4 regions of the Pseudoalteromonas sp. SG41-5 genome follow, and region 1 is predicted to be linked to each of the others. Evidence: predicted binding sites of a transcription regulator. Region 1 holds the regulator's gene; each other region holds the start of a gene.
What was found. The regulator LexA, encoded in region 1, represses DNA repair genes until DNA is damaged. The targets are predictions, from matches to a motif close to TACTGTATNNNNATACAGTA.
Positions count from the first base shown of each region.

Region 2: a site for LexA is predicted at 1,224-1,243, ahead of H5232_RS04385 (YebG family protein). Genes of this name have one in related genera too.
Region 3: a site for LexA is predicted at 5,159-5,178, ahead of uvrD (DNA helicase II). Genes of this name have one in related genera too.
Region 4: a site for LexA is predicted at 4,759-4,778, ahead of ruvC (crossover junction endodeoxyribonuclease RuvC). Genes of this name have one in related genera too.

Region 1 is NZ_JACJFH010000029.1:20,849-27,140, forward strand. Features, by position in the region: gene ctaD (cytochrome c oxidase subunit I) at 1-581, opposite strand, end outside; gene coxB (cytochrome c oxidase subunit II) at 581-1,723, opposite strand; gene lexA (transcriptional repressor LexA) at 2,145-2,762, opposite strand; gene H5232_RS09695 (hypothetical protein) at 2,837-3,631, opposite strand; gene H5232_RS09700 (PaaI family thioesterase) at 3,753-4,196, shown strand; gene H5232_RS09705 (hypothetical protein) at 4,193-4,573, opposite strand; gene H5232_RS09710 (hypothetical protein) at 4,741-5,457, shown strand; gene H5232_RS09715 (endonuclease) at 5,570-6,223, shown strand; gene hmpA (NO-inducible flavohemoprotein) at 6,291-6,292, opposite strand, start outside.
Region 2 is NZ_JACJFH010000010.1:16,971-23,262, forward strand. Features, by position in the region: gene dsbB (disulfide bond formation protein DsbB) at 1-417, shown strand, start outside; gene H5232_RS04375 (DUF6170 family protein) at 417-719, shown strand; gene H5232_RS04380 (ComEA family DNA-binding protein) at 736-1,032, opposite strand; gene H5232_RS04385 (YebG family protein) at 1,294-1,608, shown strand; gene putP (sodium/proline symporter PutP) at 1,679-3,190, opposite strand; gene H5232_RS04395 (EAL and HDOD domain-containing protein) at 3,569-4,792, shown strand; gene H5232_RS04400 (VacJ family lipoprotein) at 4,860-5,591, opposite strand; gene ccmI (c-type cytochrome biogenesis protein CcmI) at 5,601-6,292, opposite strand, start outside.
Region 3 is NZ_JACJFH010000007.1:73,085-79,376, reverse strand. Features, by position in the region: gene H5232_RS03595 (ABC transporter substrate-binding protein) at 1-784, opposite strand, end outside; gene H5232_RS03590 (GNAT family N-acetyltransferase) at 858-2,951, opposite strand; gene uvrD (DNA helicase II) at 2,929-5,094, opposite strand; gene H5232_RS03580 (hypothetical protein) at 5,422-5,646, shown strand; gene H5232_RS03575 (YacL family protein) at 5,758-6,126, shown strand.
Region 4 is NZ_JACJFH010000024.1:44,546-50,837, reverse strand. Features, by position in the region: gene tolA (cell envelope integrity protein TolA) at 1-477, opposite strand, end outside; gene tolR (protein TolR) at 479-913, opposite strand; gene tolQ (protein TolQ) at 900-1,604, opposite strand; gene ruvB (Holliday junction branch migration DNA helicase RuvB) at 2,552-3,559, opposite strand; gene ruvA (Holliday junction branch migration protein RuvA) at 3,567-4,184, opposite strand; gene ruvC (crossover junction endodeoxyribonuclease RuvC) at 4,186-4,710, opposite strand; gene H5232_RS08625 (ABC transporter permease) at 4,832-6,292, opposite strand, start outside.

The DNA of each region.
Region 1 (6,292 bases):
GGCGCACGTAAATTAACGATAGTTACAATCACATTGATTGCGCCCATAATTGAACTAATACCCATGATGTGAATAGCAAAAACAAATAATGCGGTATTATCGTTACTGTAAGTTGTTGACAGTGGTGCATAAAAAGTCCAGCCAAATGCCGGGCCACCACCTGGCATAAATAGGGATGCCAGTAAAATAATAAAAGCAAAAGGTAAAATCCAAAAGCTCCAATTATTCATCCGTGGTAATGCCATATCTGGTGCGCCAATCATGAGTGGTACCATCCAGTTAGCCAATCCTGTAAAGGCCGGCATAACGGCACCAAAGACCATGATCAAGCCATGTACTGTGGTCATTTGATTAAAAAAGTGAGGCTCTACTAACTGTAAGCCAGGTTGAAATAACTCTGCGCGGATCACCATCGCCATGGCGCCACCAATTAAAAACATCGTCAACGAAAAAATTAAATATAAACTTCCGATATCTTTATGGTTAGTAGTATAAAGCCAGCGTTTAAAACCTTTCGCAGGATGATGATGTCCATCATGGTGTGCAGCTTGATCATGTTGTTGCTCTGTTACGCTACTCATTATTTAGCCTCCGAAGTTGCATCAATCGCGGCTTGTATCTGACTCGGTTGAATTACATCCCCAGTGTCATTGCCCCATGCATTACGCTTATAGGTGATCACAGCTGCTAGCTGCTTGATTGATAACTGCTTGTCAAATGCTTGCATAGCGGTACCTGGGCGACCATGAAGCACGACATCAATATGATCTTTAATATCTCCTAATACTACCGGACTGCCTTTGAGCGCAGGGAAAACCCCCGGTAAGCCCATACCTGTTGGTTGGTGACACGCAGCGCAACTGGCCATATAGACTTGCTCGCCGAGTGTCATTAATTCTTCTTTTGGTAATGTTTGATCTAATAAGGCAGCATCAGCAATTGCAGCGTTTGCTTTTGCCTGCTTAGCTTCGCTCAGCCAGTTTGCAAATGCTTGCTCAGATTTAGCTTCAACCACCACAGGCATAAAGCCATGATCCTTTCCGCATAGTTCTGCACATTGCCCTCGATAAATGCCCTCTTCATTAATTCTGGTCCAAGTTTCATTGATAAACCCAGGGTTAGCATCTTTTTTCACTGCAAAATCAGGCACCCACCAAGAATGAATAACGTCGTCTGAGGTCATTAAAAATCGTACTTTTTGATTAATTGGCAACACCAAAGGTTTATCAACTTCAAGCAGGTAATTAGGGTTTTTATTTGCAAGATTAGTTATTTCATCTTGAGGTGTAGCAAGCATTGAATAAAACTCAACATCTTCACCCATGTACTCATAATGCCATTTCCATTGAGAACCAGTAATTTTAATGGTGAGATCAGCTTTACTAGCATCTTCCATTGCAATCAAAGTTTTTGTCGCAGGAATTGCCATACCAATTAAAATCACAAACGGGATTGCCGTCCAAAGGATTTCAACTTTAGTACTTTCATGAAATTGGGCTGGTTTTGCCCCTTTAGATTTACGGTGGTGGATCAGTGCCCAAAACATCACGGCGAACACGATGACCCCAATCACACAACATATAATAAATATTGTCATGTGCAGCTGATAAACATCATTACTTATATCTGTTACGCCCTTACGCATATTAAACTGGCTATTAGCCAATACTTGCTGCGGTAGAACAAACAATATAAGCCACAAGGTAGAGCTCAATTTACCCATGTGACGGCTCCTTTAAATGCTATTGCAAAACGCAAAGCGAAAAGGCGGCACAGCTTTATTCGCGCCAATTCGTTATTTTTTATTGTTACTGAATATTAACGCAACCCTAAATTATGCTATTGAGCAAAATTGTTAGACTTTTAAAGTAGCTGTTAACACAGTGTATTAACCAATTAGTTAAAAAATGAACAATTAGCAAGTTTTAAGAGCAATTAAATTCTTTTTTGGTGCATAAATAACAGCTAAAAATCAGCGCGTTATTTTGTAATTAGGGATAATATTAGAGGGCTAAAAGTAGCTGGTAAGTAGATTTGATAGGGCTTAGGACGCTATAGCTAAGTATAAAATCTAGCCATTATAGCGGTAAAAAATTAAATGCACCAAACTTCACCAATTTGGTGCAAAATATAGATCAAAAAATTTACATCCAATCAGCGTTGCGGATCACCCCAACAGCCAACCCTTCAATATTGAAAGATTCATGTTCAAGATCCACTTCAATCGGTGAAAATTCATCATTTTCAGCATGTAAAAAAACTTTTTTACCTGCTTTTTCAAGGCGTTTTACTGTTACATCGTCATCAACACGGGCAACCACCACCTGGCCATTTTCAGCAACTTGAGTGCTGTGTACAGCCAATAAATCGCCATCCATAATACCAATGTCTTTCATACTCATGCCTTGCACACGCAGTAAAAAATCAGCAGCCGGTTTAAACAAGAGTGGATCTATTTTGCAATGACTTTCAACATGCTGCTCTGCCAAAATAGGCTCACCAGCGGCAACTCTGCCTATTAGAGGTAAACCAAGTTGTTCCGGCTCATCCTCTTCAACTAACTGAATACCTCGACTGGCACCGGGCTTCATTTTAATAACGCCCTTTTTCGCTAATGCCTTTAAATGTTCTTCCGCTGCATTAGCACTTTTAAAACCTAACGTTTGCGCAATCTCAGCACGGGTTGGCGGCATACCGGTATCTTTAATAAAAACTTTAATAAGTTCGAGAATTTGAGCTTGGCGATTCGTTAATGGGCGCATACAACTGGTTTTCCATACAGTACATTTAACTGTGAGTATATACAGTTATCTGAAAATCGCAAATATAAATTGGCTTAAAATCGCGCCGTTAATAACAAGCTCATACTATTTAAACCACTTCCAGAATCAAGCGCAGATCCAAGACCAAACTTTAATGCTACATGTTGATTAAACCAATATTGCGTTTGCAGTTCATAGTTGTCTTTTAGATTTTTCTGATTACGAATATTAGCAACGACTCCCACTGACCATGCTTGATTTACATAATAAACCGCCTGCCCCTGCACATAACGATAACGCCCTGCCAATTGCTTTAGCTCTAAATCCCAACCTTGATTGCTAACTATATTTGTCCAACGAACATAAGGAGCATAAGTCCATTCAACCGCGACTCTTTCATTATCTTTGCCAAACCACATATCATGGCGCTCTAAGCGACTGTAATATATATTGAACCCTAGTTGTAACTGCTCATTCATTTGCTTACCAACAGCGGCACTCACTAAATAATCAGTATTTTGCCAATAGCTATTATCCTCACAGAGGCGCTGCGCGCTGGCACTAATAACTAATCCTGCGGGACCATAGATGGCAGCATCGGCATTTAAATAGCTAAAATCATCATTAGCAAACCCACCAATAGCATAATTATTGACTTGATTTAAATACGCTTTTAGCTCGTATGGACCAGTCAACGATTCAAGATCTTGCGCAAAATATCGATACCGTGCGCCTAAAAAAGATTCATCTAAACCAGCTAAATCGGTAAAACCAATATCGAGTTGATGTTGGGTACTAGCAACAGCCTGCGGCTGAGCAACAAGGCTCATTAATAATATTGCACCACATCCAAATACCTTTACTTTCATCCTTAAGATCCATTAACAGTTAGATAATATAGGTACATTTTATCTATTTTTATGATCTTAACTGTAGGAAAATGTTTAAAAGTGTAGACTGATTTAGTAAATAACTTAGTGAGGTAGACAGATGAGTATTTGGTATCAACCGATCACCCTAGCACAATGTAAGCAACTTGATGACGGCATAAGTGGTCAAGGCACATTGATGAAAACCATGGGCATTGAAATAAGTGAAATAGGCGATGATTATTTAGTAGCAACGATGCCCGCGATCCCAGCTCATCATAACCCTATGGGTATGGTGCATGGCGGCGCAAATGTTGTACTTGCAGAAACGGTGGCGAGTTATGCTGCAAACTTTGCTGTTGATTTTACAAAGTTTTATTGTGTTGGCCAGGAGATCAATGCCAATCATCTAAAAGCATCACGTAATGGTATATTAACCGCGATAGCAGCACCACTACACTTAGGCAAGCGTACATCCGTATGGGAAATAAAAATCACCAATAGTCGTGGAGAACTGTGCTGCGTATCAAGAATGACCGCAGCAATTGTAGAGCGAAAAGGCTAACTTGAAAGTGGATAAATTGTAATTTCAATACCTGCGCCAATAGCAGAAATACGCAATAAAGTATCGGCACTGAGCGCTTGATTAAAGCATTTTGGCGAAGTGCCTGATTCAAAGCCAATATCAAAGGTGCGCTTTGAGCATGATAACCACTGCTTTAATGCATTGCGTGAGCAAGATTCAATTAACTCACATAAGTGGTTAATCGCTTTATCTGGTGAGATAACGTCTTCATTAGACTCAATACGTGCTAGTTGACGGTACTCATCTTTATCGTAATGCAAAACCACAGCACTTTTTTTTAAGTCTGCAACTAACAAACTAATATCTTGCTTTGATTCAAGCTCTAGATCTACATTTAAAAATTGAATTTCCGACATTGTTTCATTTTTACCCTGCGTTAATAACAACGCAAACTTTAACCTAATTTTGCGTATATACCAAATCTAGAGTAGCTAGTTTTATTTTGTTGATGCGACAATTTGCCACATTGGCAAACTCAATATAATTTATAGAATACCGCACTAATAACAAACAGGTAGTCACTATGGATAAACGCATTTTTAAACATGCGCGTAAGTTTCACAAATGGTTAGGTTACTTATTAGCGCTACAAATTTTTGCATGGTTACTCGGTGGTTTAATTATGAGTGCTATACCGCTTGAAAAAGTTCACGGTAAACATTTAGCTGCGCGGCAATTAAATAACCCATTCAAACAAGCTGATTATCTAGCCTCAGTTGATAATATCGTTGCAAAAATTACTCAACCAAGACAAATTAGTTATAGTCACTTTTTAACAATCCCTACCATTATTGTGAGCAACAGTAACGGTGAGTACAGCTTTAACGGAGTTACTGGCCGTCCTTTGGTAGCACCGAGTAAAGCGCAAATTATTGCCAATGCCCAAGCTCATCTATTAATCAATGCGCAAGTAACAGACGTGATCAAACTAGCTAAAGGTACTAGCGAAGTTGGCTTTAAAGAAAATATTTGGCAAGTAAATTTTGACGATACGTTTAACACCACACTATATTTATCCGCTGATAGCGGCCAAGTTATTACTGTTCGCAGCACAATTTGGCGAATTTTCGATTTTTTCTGGATGTTACACATAATGGACTATGAGCAACGTGAAGATTTTAATAACCCATTATTAATAAGTTTTGCAGCCAGTAGCGTATTGTTTTGTTTAACTGGCTTTATTTTATTACTACAGAATATCCGTTTTAGAAAACGTACTTCCCGTCGCCCAAGTAGCTAACCTTACCTTAGAGATGAGTTAAAATTCCCACTACATCACACAGTTAAGCGATTTACTTTTTGAATAATCGCTCTAAACTAGCGCTTCCTGTAGTTCACTAAAGTGATTGGATATGCCGCATTTAATTATTGCGCTGGTATTGTGTTGTGTGAGTTTTAACCTTTATGCAGAACAATTCACCAGTTTTTACAGCGCAAAAAAACACCTCATCAAAACCCTTCCTGATAACGCCACCAGCCTCTATTGTGGCTGTAATATTAAACGCCAAGGTAAAAAACTGGTGCCCGACCCAAATGCATGTGGTTATGTGCCTCGCAATGCGGTTACTCGTTCAGGCAAACCAAATGCGCGCGCAACTCGGATTGAGTGGGAACATATTGTGTCTGCATGGGAATTTGGTCACCAGCTACAATGCTGGCAAGATGGCGGCCGAAAAAATTGCATTAAAGTCAGTGCGCAATTTCGGAAAATGGAAGCTGATATAAATAATCTCGCTCCGGCAATTGGTGAAATAAACGCAGACCGATCTAATTACAGCTTTGGCATGATTGCAGGTAATGCAAGCCAATATGGTCGCTGCCAGGTAAAGGTAGATTTTAAACAGCGTGTGGTAGAGCCGCCCTTTTATGCACGAAAACGCATTGCCGATGCTTATTTTTATATGCAAAAAACCTATGGTTTAAAAATTTCCGACAAGCAACAAAAATTATTTACCGCATGGCAAAACCAAGCTTTAGCAGCGAAAAATAGCAATGCTGTACTTTAAGTAGCCAAAACCATAAAAAAGGCGCATTTCGCGCCTTTTCACTTAAAACCTACATTTAGTTTCGTCATT
Region 2 (6,292 bases), on a different contig from region 1:
TATCAAATGGGCTTAGAGCCATGCATTATGTGTATTTACCAACGTACTGCCATGCTGGGGTTATTAGCCGCAGGGTTACTCGGTGCAATTAAACCCACGAATGTAATATGCCGTCTAACAGCATTTTCTGCATGGGCAGTTGCCAGTATTTGGGGTTATTTAATTGCACGCGAACATATCGATATGCAAACTACCACCGATCCTTTTGCGTTTAGCTGTGAATTCGAACCTAATTTCCCATTACCATTGCACGAATGGATGCCACATTTTTTTGCTGCAACAGGTGACTGTGGCAACATCGATTGGCAATTTGCAGGGCTAAGTATGCCGGCGTGGATGGAGATCATTTTTGCCGCATTTACTCTGATACTAATGGCCGTTGTAGCAAGTCGTTTAATAATTAAAAAGTCGCTGTGATGATGGCATTATTTTCAAGTCAAGTAACGCAATTAAAATCGTTTAAAATACGTCAACGTCAGCAAATAATTGCGATTGCAGTGAGTATGTTAACTCCAATGCAAAAAATCAGTTTGCGTATTATAAAGCTGGTTTTATTGATCCCAGTATTTCTATCATTAGCGTATGTTGAAGGTTGGTTGTTACTTCCAGCTTTACTTCTGGCCGGGTTAAGCTACCCGTTGTTAACCACTCCAGTCGAAATTCAATTCTCTAAACGCTATTTAAGGCACGCTATTAAGCAATTTGAGCAGGGCGAATAATTCGCCCTGCTGATTTTTAGAATGTAACTTTGCCATCCAATTTAGCGACTAATTTTTCGCCAATACCTTTCACCTGCGCTAAATCTGCAACAGACTTAAACTTGCCTTGCTTGGTACGGAAATCAATTATCGCTTGCGCTTTTGATTTACCAATACCCGGCAGCTGAGTAAGCTGTTCGACTGTTGCTTGATTCACATTGACTAACTGAACTTTCTTCATACTTTCAGCAGTCTCTGTTTTAGTTACAGCTGCGCTACTAGGCAATGAAATAGCTAAGCCAAGCACTACCACTATTAAAGTTAAAAACTTCATGTTTCTCCTCCATGATATCCATACGTGGACTCAATTAATAGTTGATTTTAATGCCTTCACTTTTGGACTACCTCCAAATAAAGTCATACTAAAAAAGTGCGACTATTTAAATAAAGTAAAGTTGTACCTCTTTGTCAAATCCTAGTAGTAAAAAATAAAAATGTTCACTTGCAAAAAGACCAATAAACAATTACTGTACATAAAAACAGTAATCAATCAAGGTGAACTTGTTATTCACCAAGCAAATTGGCAGGAGAAATCATGGCTGTTGTTGTTAAATATGTTGTAGAGAGAAACGGAGTCGAGCGTATGACGTTTACTACTAAAAAAGAAGCTGACGCGTATGACAAAATGCTTGATATAGCAGAGTCGCTTGAGGTTATGCTTGAGAAAGTTGATGTGCCACTAAGCGAACAACAAATCGAATCGCTCGCACTTGAGATTGCTAAAAGTAAAGACGACTTTATGAATGTACTTAAAGGCGGCAAAGAGGCAATACAGAAAACACCTACGGCGAAAGTAAAAAAAGAAAATGTAGCGTCGATTAAAGCCAGCGCAGATAAAGAAGCAAGCTAAAAAATTACAAGTTAACTAACTAAAAAAGGGCAATTAATTGCCCTTTTTTAGTTATAAAAATTACTACCCGTTATAGCCCTCGTTCAACTTCATCAAATAATTCGGTGATCTCTTTATTTGGTGGCGCTGTTGATAAGCTCACTGTAATGATTGCAATTGTTGCAAGTATAAAGCCCGGTATAATTTCATAAATGATACTGCTGAGGCTCTCACCATTTATAGTGATTGGCGCGTATATCCAGATCAACACTGTCCCTGCACCCACAACCATGCCACTGATCGCACCTTGTAGATTCATTCGCTTCCAATACAAGCTAAGTAATACTAACGGGCCAAACGCAGCCCCAAAACCAGCCCATGCATTACTTACTAAATCTAAAATAGAACTATCGCGATCATAAGCCAAATAAATAGCAAATAATGCAACGAGTAGTACACTAATTCGCCCAACTAAAACCAGCTCGGTTTGTGATGCATCACGGTTTAAATAAATTTTATAGAAGTCTTCAGTCAAAGAGCTTGAACAAACCAATAACTGAGATGAAATAGTACTCATAATCGCAGCTAAAATAGCAGCAAGTAAAAAGCCGGCAATAAGTGGATGGAAAACCAATTCAGATAATACTAAGAATATAGTTTCTTTATCGTCAATCAGCATTTGATTTTCGATCATGTAAGCGGCACCAAATAGTCCAGTTAACACTGCACCAATCGCTGATAAAGTCATCCACGACATACCAATACGACGCATAGTTGGCATATCTTTCACTGACCGTACTGACATAAAACGTACTATGATATGCGGTTGACCAAAATAACCTAAGCCCCATGCCATTGCAGAAATAATAGCGATAGTTGAACCACCAGCAAACCAATCTAACATATTAAGCGAGTGGACTTCGCTCTCTTTCGGAGCGCTTAACAGCAAGTCATAGCTGGCATTAGCAAGTGTGTCTAACACTGGCTGGTCTAGCATCGTATAAGTAACAATAGGTACAGCAAGTAGCGAGACAAACATAATGCAACCTTGCACAAAGTCAGTCAAACTAACAGCTAAGAAACCACCAAACAATGTATAGAGTACGACGACTCCGGTTGTCACATAAAGCCCTGTTTCGTAACTCATCTGAAATGAGTTTTCGAATAATTTACCGCCAGCGACAACGCCTGAAGAAGTATAAAGTGTAAAGAAAACGATGATCACGATTGCCGAGATGACTCGTAATATATTTTTATTATCAGCAAAACGATTAGCAAAGTAATCTGGGATGGTAATCGAGTCATTCGCTTTTTCAGTATAGACACGTAGCCTTGGCGCGACTAAAAAGTAGTTTGCCCAAGCACCAAGTACTAAACCTATCGCAATCCAAACTTTACTTAAGCCAAATAGATACATAGCACCGGGTAAACCCATAAGTAGCCAACCACTCATGTCCGATGCACCTGCAGATAGTGCAGCTACAGCTGGTGATAAACTTCTGCCACCCAACATATAACCCGACACATCGGCGGTAGACTGCTTATAAGCGTACAAGCCAATACCTAGCATTACGATAAAATACGCAGCTAAAGAAATAATCATTCCAGTTTCCAAACTCGCCTCCAACTCTGAAGTTAAAACCTGGCTTTCAATCCTAATAATGACTCATAAATCAATACTATATAAAGTCATTATTGGTGTAAAAACCAACCTAGAACTTGACTATATCACGCAAAGGGTGAATAACTCCACTTACTGAGGTAGCCAAGTAATGATATAAGGTGGAGTTGTTTTTATCTGATGGTTAATTATTTAACTACAGAACATGGTAATTAATACTTAATTACCTTAGGATTAGATCGATGATGTATCAATTAATTAATACTATAGCATTGATATTCTAAATATAATTAATGCTATTTATGCTGTTTTATCTTATATTGCCCAAGTAATCGCTTAACTGATGTGGACCCGCTGTTTATGTATTTTTATGCTGCACGCCAACCAATTTTAGATCGAAACAAACAACTTGTAGGGTATGAGCTACTCTTTCGTGATGGCGTTGATAATGTATTCCCTGATATTGATGGTGACGAGGCAACCACTCGGCTAATTGAAGGTAGTCAATTCAATTTTGGTTTAGAAGATCTCACCGATAATAAACCAGCGTATATCAACTTTACGCTTGAAACATTACAAAAAGGCTACCCAACTCTGCTTGGTAAAGATCAGATTGTTGTAGAAATACTCGAAACAATTCAACCAGGGAAACGCTTGCTCGCGATCGTCAAAGACTTAAAACAAAAAGGTTATACGCTCGCGCTGGATGATTATATTCACCAGCCTGTATGGCGTCATTTTTATCCTTTTATTGATATTATTAAAATAGATTTTATCAATTGTGACGTTGACACTATCCACACCATAATCGAAGAAATTAAACCTTATCCGCATATAAAATTATTAGCAGAAAAGGTAGAAACCTACGAAAAGTATCAATTAGCATTAGATCTTGGCTTTACTTACTTTCAGGGGTTTTTCTTTTCCAAACCAGAAATGGTGCAAAGTAAAACCTTGCCGCCATCAGAGATAGCTCTTGCCGAGCTGCTTTATGAGACATCCACTGTTGAAGTCAATTTAAAGAAAATTACCGACGTATTTGAGCGAGATGTAAACCTCTCTTATAAATTATTACGTTATAGTAATTCAGCGGCATTTAAGCGCAGAGCTGAGATCAGCACCATCAAACAAGCACTAATTGTGCTAGGTGCAGCAGAAATTAAAAAGTTTTTATCCTTGTTGTTTGCAGCTCAAGTTGCTGGTGATAAACCCGCAGAGTTAATACGCTTATCGTTAACCAGAGCACGCTTTACTGAGTTGCTAGCTATAAACCATAATAAACTCAAAGATACGGGCATGGCTTTTTTAACCGGTATGATGTCATTAATGGATGCCATATTAGATGAAGATATGCAAAGCGTGATGAAAAAGCTACCATTATCCAACGACATAAAGTTAGCATTATTAGAGGATCAAGGTTTACTGGCACAATATCTGCGCTTAGTAAAATTATACGAACAAGCCAATTGGCAAGGTGCAAACGCGATTAAAGATGAGCTTGGTCTTGGCGCTGGTAAAGTGCCAGATGCGTATCATGATGCCGTTAACTGGGCTAATGAACAAATGAAAGTGCTGGCAGGATAATAAATAATACCGTAAATAACAATGCCAGCTTAGACGCTGGCATTTTTATTTAACCTGAAAATACACATTAAAGGCTTTCTAAAAAGTCTTCATCAAAATCGTCGGGCTCTTTTTCAACCGGTGGATTACCATCATACAACTCATATAACTGACGTTGAAAGTAAATGTCTTTCATAAAAATATACGGATCGAGTGACTCATTCAATAAGCTTTCTTGTGGTATTAAAGAAGCCCGAGCTTCTACAGCCTTTAACGCAAACACCAATACAGTTTGTGGCGTGGTTAAGGCAATTTTTGGTAACACATAGCCATCAACCACTGCACCCGTTAGGTTACGCGCTGTTGACGGTCCCATTCCCGGTAGCATTAAATAAGCACCGTCGCCTATTCCCCATACCCCCAGAGTTTGACCAAAGTCTTCATCGACAATATTCAAACCAAGCGATGTCGCAACATCAAATAAGCCAAAAATACCCACAGTTGAATTAACTAAAAACCGCGCTAAGCTCACGCCTGCGTTACCCGCTTTACCTTGTAGCGTGGCATTAACTACATCAGTTGGTGCACTAATGTTGCCAGTAAAATTGACGATACTACGGCGCACCGGTGTTGGTGTTACGGCCACATACCCTACCGCAACAGGGCGCAGAACATAAGCATCAAGTACATCCATATTAAAATCATACATTGGACGGTTAAATGATTGTAGTGGATCTCGCTCATCTATTTTTTCGTCAGGCACTTGCGCGCATCCTGCTAGCACCAATAGCCCAAACAAAACTAAACTCTGTCTTAACATCTTTTATCCTTAAGGTATTAATTCATTGATAAGTAAATCGTAAGCCTTGGTTTGGCTACGTTCTAACACATCTGAACGCCCTTCCAACTCACCCGTTGAAGGCATTACTGATGCATCCTTTGAAATGCGTGCAGTTAAAATAATTTTATCAACGCTTGAAAGCGTTAACCCTGCGACCATAGCATTACTATCACTTAACTGTACTTCAATTGGAAAACTATAATCTGTTAATTTTACCACTGCGAGCGGCATTGGCGGACCATTGGCAGCTTTTGCAAATACGAATAAGGTACCTTGGATTGGAAGCTTGTCCGCAAGCTGTGGCGCAAGATTAACGGTAACTTTGATAGCACTCATTTTAGCTGCGTTATTATCCTCGCCACTGCCCTGCTCAGCTTGTGGTTGCAACGCAGGTGCTAGTTGTGTGTTTTCAGCTGTAATATTTTGTTCAATTTCAGTAATTCGCTGAGCAATCATGTCATAGCGAGTATCTTGCTCATCCATACTCTTTAAAAGCACTTCGAATGCTGCTTTTGCTTGCAACCAATCATGACGCTCATAAGCAATTAACGCTAACAATGAAATAGCATCAAGGTTAGTTGGATCGTCTTTGAGCACTTTAGAGAGCATACCCGCAGCGCGCGTCATATTTACATCACTGCCTTCAAGTAATAGTACTTGGCTGTAACTGATCAGCACAG
Region 3 (6,292 bases), on a different contig from region 1:
TATCTTTTAAGAATTCAGTGCACCAATAGGCGTTACATTTATTAGGGTTAGGGACTACTTCGGTCGCCATAAGTTTACTGGAGTATTTTAGGCGAGCAAATAAGTCATTGCTTGAGGCAAAAGATATGCTGGTGTAGTCAGGCATAAACTGTTGTTCATGGGCACTATTTATAAATTCAGATAATGGTTTGTATGTGCCTACTAAGCAAATGGCAGTAGCACCACTGGCTTTTAGTATTTCTAAGGCGCTCATTATCTCATTACTGTTTCGTTGATAGCGCGCGACTTTAACTGGCTTTAGATTATGTTTGGCGAGCGATTCTCGCAATCCAGATTCTACTACAAGACCAAATTCATCTGCTTGAATTAAAAACCCAATACGTGTGTGATTGTTTTCTTCGACTAGGTATTTTATTTGCTCGTCAGCTTCATCATCGTAGCTAGCTCTTATGTTGAATACATTAATTGTTGGCTGATAATGCAAAAATTTAGCGCCGCTGTAAGGCATTAAATATGGAATTTGCAGTTGTTCAAGGATTGGTAAAACAGCAAAGCTTGTTGGAGTTCCCATTGCACCGAATAGCGCATCTACTTTGTCTTGATAAATAAAGCGACGAGTATTACTTACTGCGCGTTTTGGTTCATAACCATCGTCGGCGACTATTAATTCTACGTGTGCTCCGTTGATACCTGCGTTTTTATTTAGCTTGTTAAAATAGATATTACTACCTAGGTAAAGTTGTTCACCAATTTGTTTGGCAGGTCCTGTTAACGCGGTAGACATGCCTAATTTTATCGCTGGCTTGTTCTCGGCATAGGCGAAATTGCTATGTGAAAATGAAAAGAAGAAAAGAACGCTAAGGTAATTTTTTAAGTAAGTATTGTTCATACCAATTAGTAACAGCCTGTTTGAATAGTTTATCGAGTGATTTTTTACCACGGATCTGTAAAACTATTTGTGCCTTTTGTGATGACCAGTTTTGTAATATTAGTCTAATAAAAAGACATTTGGTATTTTCATCGCAATTAGATAAGCTGCTTGGTGTGCACCAAAGTGTCCGCCACAATAAAGGTTTGATGGTAAAAATTTGGTAATCTGTTGTTAGTAATGCAGCTAGACGTGTATCTTGGATGTTATCAGCGTTATGTTGAGCACAGTCACGCAGTACTTGTTCGACTAATTGTTGATCTAACTGATTGAAATGATCAAGTAGTTGCAATGCAAAGTCTGATTGAAAATCAGTTTTCAGATTTTTAATTAGCGAGCTGCGATCAGTTAAACTTTTAGCCACAAGAGCTGCATGTTCTGCAGTCGCTTTATCTTGGATAAAGCCTAGTTTAACTAAACTAAACCCCGCCATTTGCCAAAACTTGAGTAGGCTCGCATTAGCGCCAAAGCTGGCTCCAAACCAGTCACAGCTCGATGCTAGTTGCTGTTCACAATGAGCAATAAGTTGTGAGCCAATACATTTACTATGCTGTGATGGAGCTACAGCAATGCGCACAACACGAGCACACAACCTTGTTAGTACGTCAGCATTAGCACTTAACTGTGCTAATGTTTGCGCCATCAAATGCCCCTGTGGGCGACGTTGACCACTAACAACCTGTTGACTCAAGTCTGCGGTTAAACCGCCTTCAATCGCAATTAGGCATACTGCAATAATAACGCCTTGTTGCTGACATACAAAGATGCGTTGCTCTGTCGCGTCGAGTAAGTGGCGCAAGTCATTTACGCTAGTTTGATAATGCGCTAATGCTAATAGCCCAATGACTTGACGCAGTAGTGCTTCATTTTCAGCAAGGTGTTGGGGAGTCAGTTCAGAATAGAGCAGAGCGCTGGTGTCTAGCGTAATATCTTGATAATCGGCGTCAAGTGCTAACAAATTACAAATATGCTGTTCTAGCGGATCATTCGCTGCGAAGCGAATTGGTTGCTCTAGAGTAACACTATGCATATTTTTATAATGTTGCTCTAGGTAACGTTTGAATTTTAAAGTATACCCGCGGCCATTCCCTTCATAACCTACCATAGTGCTGGCAAATATAATGCGGGGATAATGCGTGAGCATTTTAATTAATAATGGTACTGGGATCGCAGCAGCTTCATCAACCAACAATACATCACAGTCAGGTAGTTCATTTAGTAATTGATCGGGTGCGATATAATGCAAGTTGGCGAGTTGTTTATCCCGAGTTTGATAGCTTAATCCTCGTGCTGCGGCAAAGTGTTTAAAACAGCTGTGTAGGGCGTTAAACTGCTGTGCACAAATGAGTATTTTTTTATCGTTAAGTGTTGCAGCAGCAAGCCCTAAAGCCGCCGATTTTCCACGGCCACGATCTGCGCTGATCAATAAAGGGCGATTGGCTCTACCGTTGGCAGTTCTAATGATTTGCTCGATGCAAAATTGCTGTTCAGTTAGGTTTATTTTACCTGCTAGCTGGCTTGTTTCTGGTAACGTTTGCCAGCCTGATTGTTGGCTCAGGTGCAGATACAAATTACTCTGGAGTAAGCGTGCCAAGCGTTGGTTAAAATAACTCTGCTGTTGTTGTTGAGCAAATGATTGAAAGGCGGTCAGTGCTGGGTCACACCAATAGTGTAAATCATCAAGTTCTGGCAACAATACAATAAATAAACCGCCAGCCTGAACAGTGCCACTAAGAGCGGCAAATTTGTCTGGCACTAAGCCACTAAAACCGTCATAAATAACATGCTGAAATTCTTGGCCAAGAATTTGATGAGTATGTTCAGGCCAGCTACTGTCAGTGAGTTCGCCACTAGTTGATAATACCTTAACAAGCGGATGGCAAAGTTGCTTGAGTAACTCATTAGCCTGTTGATAACACCAGTTTTGTTCGCCAGTAATGAGTAGCAATTGCCTATGTTTAGCATAGGCAATTTGCGGTAGGATATTACTTATTAACGAGTTAAATGGCTTGTAGTCGTGCATAAACAGTTACTAACCACTTACTACCAAAGTCATCAAAATTCACTTGTACGCGAGATTGAGCGCCACTGCCTTCGTAATTAATAACCGTTCCCATACCAAATTTTGCATGTAATACGTGTTGTCCTAAGCTAAAGCCACTTTCTTCAAATACGGCATGACTAACTGATGAGCTAAATCGTCCTGCTGCGGGTGGTCGCGATACTTGAGTTTTAATACGAATTTCTTCAATACAATCTTCAGGCATTTCACGTAAAAAGCGTGATGGACTGTGGTACTTTTCTTGACCATAAAGACGGCGGCTCTCGGCATGGCTAATATAGAGTTTTTCCATGGCGCGAGTCATGCCGACATAACAAAGACGACGCTCTTCTTCTAACCGACCTGATTCTTCATTACTTTGTTGAGATGGGAACATGCCTTCTTCAACACCAACCATAAATACGAGTGGAAACTCTAAGCCTTTCGCTGAGTGCAACGTCATCATTTGCACTGCATCTTCATGTTCTTCAGCTTGACCATCACCGGATTCCAGTGAGGTATAAGCCAAGAATCCTTGCAGTGGTGAGCTAAACTCTTCATCTTCCGGGAGTTCGTATTGGCCACAGGCGCTGATCAGCTCTTCTAAGTTTTCTACCCGGGCGCGGCCCTTTTCGCCTTTTTCTGCTTGATACATCGCCATTAAACCAGATGTTTGAATAGCGTATTTCGCTTGCTCTTCTAAAGTGAGGTCACCAATTTTATCTTCAATATGTTCTACCAGTTCAACAAACTTAGTAACAACCGTCGCCGCACGTCCTGATAAATGTTGTTGTTCTACGATGGCTTTGGCGGCGTACCATAATGGCAATGATTCGCTACGCGCACAATCGCGAATATGGCTTAAGGTTTTATCGCCAATGCCACGAGCAGGAGTGTTAATCACTCGCTCAAATGCAGCATCATCCTGACGATTACCTACGAGCCGTAAATATGCCAGCGCATCTTTAATTTCCTGACGTTCAAAGAAGCGCATACCGCCGTAAATGCGGTACTTCAAGCCTTCTTGTAACATGGCTTCTTCAAGTACCCGCGATTGCGCGTTACTACGATATAAAATCGCCGCATCTTGTAGGGCATTACCAGCGTTTAACCAGCTGCGTAATTTGCTGCTTACAAAGCGCGCTTCGTCTAATTCGTTAAAAGCGGCATAAACAGAAATAGGTTCACCATCATTGCCATCAGTCCAGAGGCTTTTACCCATTCGGTCTGAGTTATTTTGAATAAGTGCATTAGACGCTTTTAGAATCGTGGCAGTAGAGCGATAGTTTTGTTCAAGGCGAATAGTTTCGGCTTTAAAATCGGTCAAAAAGCGCTTAATGTTTTCAATTTTAGCACCACGCCAACCGTAAATACTTTGGTCATCATCACCTACGATCATGATGCTGTTGGTATCGCCGGCTAATAATTTAAGCCATGCATATTGAATGGTGTTGGTATCTTGAAACTCGTCTACTAGCATATGGGCAAAACGTTGCTGGTAGTGACGTAGTAAGGTTGGATTATTTTTTAGTACTTCAAAACTACGTAATAAGATTTCGGCAAAATCAACTAATCCTGCTCGATCACATGCTTCTTGATAAGCGGTGTAAACTTTAAGCATCATTTGTTCGTTGATGTCGTAAGCTTGGATATCTTTGGGGCGCAGACCTTCATCTTTCTTGGCGCTGATATACCAGCCAAACTGTTTTGCAGGCCATTTTTTGTCATCAATATTCATGGCTTTTAATAAGCGTTTGATCATTCTAAGTTGATCATCAGAGTCTAAAATTTGAAACGCTTCTGGTAAGTTTGCTTCGCGATGGTGGGCGCGCAAAATACGGTGTGATAAGCCATGGAAAGTACCAATCCACATACCACCTACTGGTGCTTGAAGGGCTTGTTCAACGCGCGTGCGCATTTCTTTAGCTGCTTTATTGGTAAAGGTTACTGCAAAAATACTATAAGCGGAGGCTTGCTCAACCTGCATTAACCATGCGATACGATGAACGAGTACTCGAGTTTTCCCAGAGCCTGCGCCAGCAAGCACCAGCATATTTTGGAGTGGGGCTGCAACTGCATCCCGTTGTTTATCATTTAAACCGTCGAGTAATTCTGAAACGTCCATCATCACGCCTTTTCAATCAATATTAAAAGCAGTATAACAGGTGTTTTTGTTAGGCTAAATAAAATACTGTTTTTATAACCAGTTAATTTAATACATAGTCTAAAGGCTTTAAAAACTTAATGATTCATTTATAGTCATTTTTTAGCTAAGCTAGATCAATGGTGTGAAGTGATATCGCCAATTTGACTTATATTTAGTAAAAATCACGATTTTAGCTAGTTCTTCGTATTACCGTTGATTTTAACATATTGATTTTTAATAACTAAATAATTGGCATGAAGAATGTAAGTAGATAAGAATAAAATTAAATTAATAATTGAGGTTAACATGGCAGAGCAAGGTTCAGGCGGTAATGTTATCGCAGCGATTTGTAATATATTTTTCCCAGGTTTAGGGCAGTTAGTTCAAGGCCGGATCATGGCGGCAATTGGTTTCTTCCTAGCGTGGGTTATTAGTGGCGCGCTTATTTATGTTGCGATTGGTTTTATATTACTGCCGATCGTCTATATTTGGGCAATCATTGATGCCGCGCGGTTTAGATCTTATCGGTAGCTGTATCACTTCAAAGAATAGCGCTTTTTAGCGCTATTTTTGTCACTGGCTTTATTTATTCAGCACTGACTAGGGTATAATCCCGATCATTAGTTGTATTTAGGTAAAGTTATGGAATACCAATTTATACGCGATCCAATAAGTGGCCTGCGGATTAAAATTAGCAGTGAACATGCGGTTATTGGCCGTTGGTTAAATGAAGAGATCGGCAAAGACAAAATTGCTATGGTACAAGCTTTAATAGCCTCAGTATCAAGTAGTTTTGAGCCGTTAACGCTACAGGGCCAAGAAATTGATTTGATCTTAAATAAAGATGAAGCCATTTTTGAAGCCCATGCCTTGCACCAAGACTCTGAAGATTTATTTGCTTATCAAGATGATGAGCTTATGCTCGAGGAAAATGGTTTAAGTAGTGGCTGTGGTTTTGAAGATTTTGTTGATCTGATTAATTCATGGCAAGAATTTACTACAGGTAGGTAGCCGTCAGTTTTCAGTTAGCAAAATATCCTCGGGTGCCGCGTAATGAAATGCCCTTAGCTATATTGGCAATATTTGTGTTAGCGACCTCTGCGTATTAACCACAATCAGCACGTAGAATCGATTTCATCGAAGAGTATTTATCTGTATTATTAACTACAATTAAAAT
Region 4 (6,292 bases), on a different contig from region 1:
TGCTTTACGTTTTTCAGCAGCAGCTTTAGCAGCAAGTTCAGCTTGTTCTTTTTGCTTTTCAGCCTGCTGCGCTTTTTCACGTTCTTTTTGCTCTATTTCACGCGCTTTTTTAGCTTGAGCTTGGGCTTGTGCGGTTTCTTTCTCTTTCGCGCGACGCTCTTGCTCTAACTTTTTGATCCGGCGGTCTTCAGATTCACGCTGTTTACGTGCATCAGATGCTCGACGCTCTAAATCACGAATGCGCTTATCTTCAGCACGTTTTTTATCATCTTCTTTGCGTTTCAACTCAGCAATTTTTTGTTCAACCATTTTCTGGTCAACAGTCACCGCTGAAACAGCATTTTCAGCATCAGGCATAGCCTTGTTCAAGGTAACTTCCATTACTGTAGGCGGTGAAGTATGAAAACTCGCGGTTCCAATCAAAACGCCAACTATAGCGAGGTGCAATAGCACTGATTTTAATACTGAAGGACCCATATTAGCTTTTATTCCCTTCAAACGATTCAGTCATTAATCCAACTGAAGGTACACCGGCATTTTTTAAGAAATCCATCAATAATAGTACTTCTTGATACGATACTTTACCTGAGCCTTTGATCATCACTGGGGTTTCTGGGTTTTTCATCAGTTGCAACTTGATAACAGCGGCAACATCTAATGCTTCCATCGGTTCTTCTGGATCAGTACCGATACTGACATAGTACTTACCTTGTGCATCAATTGAAGCAATGATCGGTGGCGTATCTTTAGTATCAACTAAATCTGATTCTTCCATTTTTGGCAAATCAACTTTAACGCCATGAGTGATCAAAGGCGCAGTGGCCATAAAAATAATCAGTAGCACCAGCATTACATCAATGTAAGGAACTACGTTTATCTCTGCAACAGGACGACGCTTCTTACGCTGATACATTCGCTTTTGCCTCTATTTGGGTAGCTGCTTGACGGTGTAAAATATTTGCAAACTCTTCCATAAAGTTAATGTAGTTAGATTCTAGCTTTTCAACTCTATTAGCAAAACGGTTGTATGCAATAACCGCTGGAATAGCAGCGAATAAACCCATAGCTGTTGCAATAAGCGCTTCAGCTATACCTGGGGCAACCATTTGTAAGGTTGCTTGCTTAACTTCGCCTAACGCGATAAAAGCATTCATAATGCCCCATACAGTACCAAACAAACCAATGTAAGGGCTGATAGACCCCACTGTTGCTAAAAACGATAAACTTGATTCTAATTTTTCGATTTCGCGAGATAACGCAACTCGCATTGAACGATGCGTCCCTTCCATTACAATGCTAGCACTTTGAAAAGAGTTTTTCTTATGACGAGCAAACTCTTTAAAACCTGCTATAAATAATGCTTCAACGCCGGTTGAGCTACCGCTACGCGATGAGATCTCATTGTAGAGTTTACTTAAATCAATGCCTGACCAAAATTTTTGCTCAAATCGCTTAGTATTGGATAATGCATCCGAAATTGCTTTTTTACGCTGAAAAATAATTGCCCATGACATCACTGACATAGCTAATAATGCCAGCATAACTAATTGCACAAGAAAACTTGCTTCTAGAATTAAATCTAAAAAATTAAGCCCTGAACCCACATTAAACTCCTAATAAGATTTCTTGTATAAATAACATTTCATTATACGCTAGGTATATGACCGAAAAAATGGCCAAAAGTTGCAACTAGTGTATCTATTCAGCTCAGTACTGACAACGCTATTGCTGTGAATTAGCAACAAAAAACGTTGAAGAGCAGGCTGACTCCAGTTTTATAGCCTTGTTCGGCAATCTTGACGCAACAATTTAAGATTGTACTGCCGAGGTAAATACATGCTGGGGTGCTTATTTATAAACAAAAACTGTGTAAAACACCCTCTTTATTCACTCTTAATGAATAAACAAGCATAATTGACTATAAGCATAGTCATTGCAACAGTTTAACTAATCTATAAAAAAATCATTCAAACAAATAAAACATCACAAATTCAATAGATTAATATACGACCGTGAATTTTATGAACAAAAATAAAGCGCTCATAAAAATCTTGCTATTAGTTTTTTTTATCTGAAAATTAAATTTTTCTAGTTTGAACAAAAACCAACTATTGCGTATTATTCTCCCATACCGAGCTAGCGCAGCAATGAATACTTCATTCAGCCCAGTTCTTTGCAATATGATTCTGATTTTTCGTATTGCTACGCTTAAAGTCTTCTTGATAAAACTTGATGAATTTAAGCAGTGTTACTTAGATTACTTCCTTCAACTTGTTGTTTGCCCGCATTTTATGCGGGCTTTTTTTTGCCTGCAAATCACGCACAGCACTACCTCGCTATGGCGCATACAATATCGTTTACAAACTTAACAGTATGTGAATTGCATTAGCCCAAATAACTAAATAATCTAAACTTTAAGTAATATGCTAATCACGCGATTAACTTAAACACAGCAAAATAGACATTTGAATAGTGGCTAAAAGAACAGTATAGAAGATGTATGAGGTGGGTTTGCAGCCATACGCACGCATACAGCTACAATAAATGTACTTTATTCTTGTTTGGGTAATAAGCCAAAGTGATGATAGGCGTTATCAGACACAATACGCCCTCTTGGCGTACGTTGGATAAATCCTTGCTGGATGAGGTAAGGCTCGATCACATCTTCAATGGTTTCTTTTTCTTCACCGATGGCGGCGGCTAAGTTGTCTAACCCTACCGGCCCCCCCATAAACTTTTCAATGATCGCGAGTAAATATTTACGGTCCATATAATCAAAGCCGCTTTTATCGACATCAATCATATTAAGTGCCAGCTCTGCCACTTCGGCATTTACAGTACCGTCTGATTTAACTTGCGTGTAATCTCGTACCCGGCGTAATAATCGATTAGCGATACGTGGCGTACCACGAGAGCGTTTAGCAATTTCAATGGCACCTTCATCACACATGGCTAAATTTAAATAATGAGCAGAGCGCCCCACTATAGTCGATAAATCTGCCACCGAATAAAACTCTAAACGCTGCACAATACCAAAACGGTCTCTAAGTGGTGAAGTTAACGAGCCTGCGCGAGTGGTTGCGCCAATTAAGGTAAAAGCGGGTAAATCGAGCTTAATGGAACGAGCTGCGGGCCCTTCACCAATCATTAAATCGAGTTGATAATCTTCCATTGCAGGATAGAGTATTTCTTCAACTTGCGGGCTTAGCCTATGTATTTCATCAATAAAAAGTACATCGCCTTCTTCTAAATTGGTCAGTAGTGCGGCTAAATCACCGGCTTTTTCAAGCACTGGACCCGAGGTTGTTTTAATACTGACATTCAGCTCATTGGCAACAATGTTTGCTAGTGTGGTTTTACCCAAACCCGGCGGACCAAATATTAATAAATGATCAAGCGCTTCACCCCGACTCCGTGCAGCTTCTATAAATATTTCCATTTGCTGTTTAACATGGGGCTGACCAGTATAATCGGCTAATAGTTTTGGTCTAATCGCGCGATCGACTACATCTTCATTACTTTGTTCAGTCGCATCTATTAAACGATCCGCTTCAATCATGGTTTACTCACAACATTGATTTTAGAGATTCTTTGATCAGAACCTCTGTAGACATACCAGGCTTGGCCACTGATTTTACTGTTTTTTGTGCTTGCGCCAATTTATAACCTAATGACACTAACGCAGAGATTGCATCATCTGCCGCATTATTAGCAATAAGTGCGTCAGAGGCGGGCTCTATAACTGCATTATCACTAAATGGCGTGAATAAGTCATTACCCCAATCTTTTAATCGGTCTTTCATTTCAAGTACCAGGCGCTCTGCGGTTTTTTTACCTACACCTGGCAGTTTCACTAAACTGGTGGCATCTTCGTTATTCACACAGCTAACAAATTGCTTAGCCGACATCCCTGAAAGTATTGCTAATCCGAGCTTTGGCCCAACGCCATTGGCTTTTAATAGCTCTCTAAATAATGCTCGCTCTATTTTATTATTAAAGCCAAATAATAACTGGGCGTCTTCTCTTACTACAAAATGAGTATACACAATGGCATTTTCGCCAATGTTTGGTAAATCATAAAAACACGTCATCGGCATGTTAACTTCGTAACCAACACCGCTTACTTCAAGCAAAATTTCTGGCGGTTGTTTTTCTACTAAGATGCCATTTAAGCGACCTATCATGTTATTTCCTTAATCGTCCTCTAACGGTTTTACTGGCACTGCCCGCTAGTTTTATTAAATTTTGATCGGAATGAGCATGGCATATCGCAATGGCTAATGCATCTGCTGCATCCGCTTGCGGTGTGCCTGGTAATTTTAAAATATTTTTAACCATATGCTGCACTTGCGATTTATCGGCACCACCGTGCCCTACCACCGCTTGTTTAATTTGCCGCGCCGAGTATTCAAACACCGGTAACTCAGCCATTGCCGCACCAACAATTGCAGCCCCTCTGGCTTGGCCTAATTTAAGAGCTGAATCAGGATTATGCGCCATAAATACTTTTTCAATGGCAAAATGATCGGGAGAGAATTGTTCGATTAGTTGACTGATCCCCTGATAAATCATTTTTAATCGAATAGGAAACTCGTGGTCGGCCAGTTTTATACAACCGCTGCCTAAATAAGTAAATTTAGCACCTTGATGGGCAATCACCCCATAACCGGTTAATCGTGAGCCAGGATCAATCCCTAAAATAATAGCCAATACTTGCCCAATCAGTGTAAATAGTTAAGTACGCTAATAATGCCAGAGCACTGTATAAATTACCAGTGCATTATTGGCATAAAAAAGCCCGTAAAAACGGGCTTGTTTAATTGCTAACCTTTTAGGCTAAAGAGCGTAGTAACCCTTGGGTATTTTTACGCATGGTTCTAGCTATCATAAAGTAGCCTAGTGATGCCACAAACACACCCCCCACTAATGGCCCTATTAACCAAATGTGCGGGTGTAACTTACCTGCTAAATCAAACATCTCACGTTGCACTATAAATAAAGCCACATCACTAACCAGTGCAGCGACAAAACCAGCAGCGCTGCCCAGCAATAAAAACTCATATAAAGTGGCATTTTTTATTAGCCGCCCTTTGGCGCCTAAGGTACGCAATATGACAATTTCCTGCATCCGTTCACCAAGGCTTGCTTGCACTTGCGAAATTAAAACTAAGCCACCACACATCACCACTATCGCCAGTACAAATCCAATTGCCAGCGATACTTGCGAAATAGTAGAACGTATTTGTTTGACAAAGCTGTCAACGTCGATGGCGTTGATTGTCGGGTAGGCACGTAGTAGCTCACTAAAGTCGCGTTTTTGATCGGCTTCGATACGCACCGATGAAATATACGTCGCAGGAAAATCAGCCAGTACATCAGGACTTAATATAATAAAGAAATTAGGCTTTAAAGTAGCCCAATTAACTTTACGAACACTGGTGATTTTGGCATCAAATGACTGGGCGCCAATCAAAAATGTTAGCGTATCACCCAGTTTCACATCTAAACGCTCTAGCATAGATTCTTCGATCGATGCTTCAGCGGTGGCATTGTCGGCAAACCACTGCCCGTCTATGATCTCATTTTGCACAGGGACTTGCTCTAACCATGTAAGATTTAGTTCACGGCCAATACCTGCGCGTGCTTCTTCGTCTTTCTTCTCGTTGTCTTGCAATGAGACTTCGCGAGCAACTAATTCACCATTAACAGCGTTTACGCGACCACGAATAGTCGGATAGAACTCAGATACTTGAATATTTTTTTGCTCTAAAAAGCTTGTTACGTCTGGCAATTCAGTTTCGGTTATATTTACTAAAAAAGCATTCGGCGCGTCGCTTGGAAGTTGCGATTGCCAATCTGCGATCATATCGTTTTTCAGCACCACTAAAAATAACAATAGCTTTATTGCCAACGAAAAACTGATCAACTGTACCGCATTAGCATTGGCACGTTTTTGCAACGAAGCAATCGCTAATGACCAACTATTCCCCGGGCGCAATCCTAGTTTACGTCCGCTGCCAAAAATTAACCGAGATAATACAAACAGTATTGCAATCAAAATTAAAGTAGAGACAAACAAAATAGCGGTAATTTTAAGGTTATTACTAAACAACCACATTAATAAAAAGACTGTTAAGCCCGACATCGCTAAATGCACTTTACTTACTAGTAGCTTATCGCCTAAGTTACGGCGTAATACCCTAAGCGGTGGAATATCAAATAAATCTAATAACGGCTTGATTGAAAACATCACGGCACAGATAACGCCAGTACTAATCGCCACAAACCACGG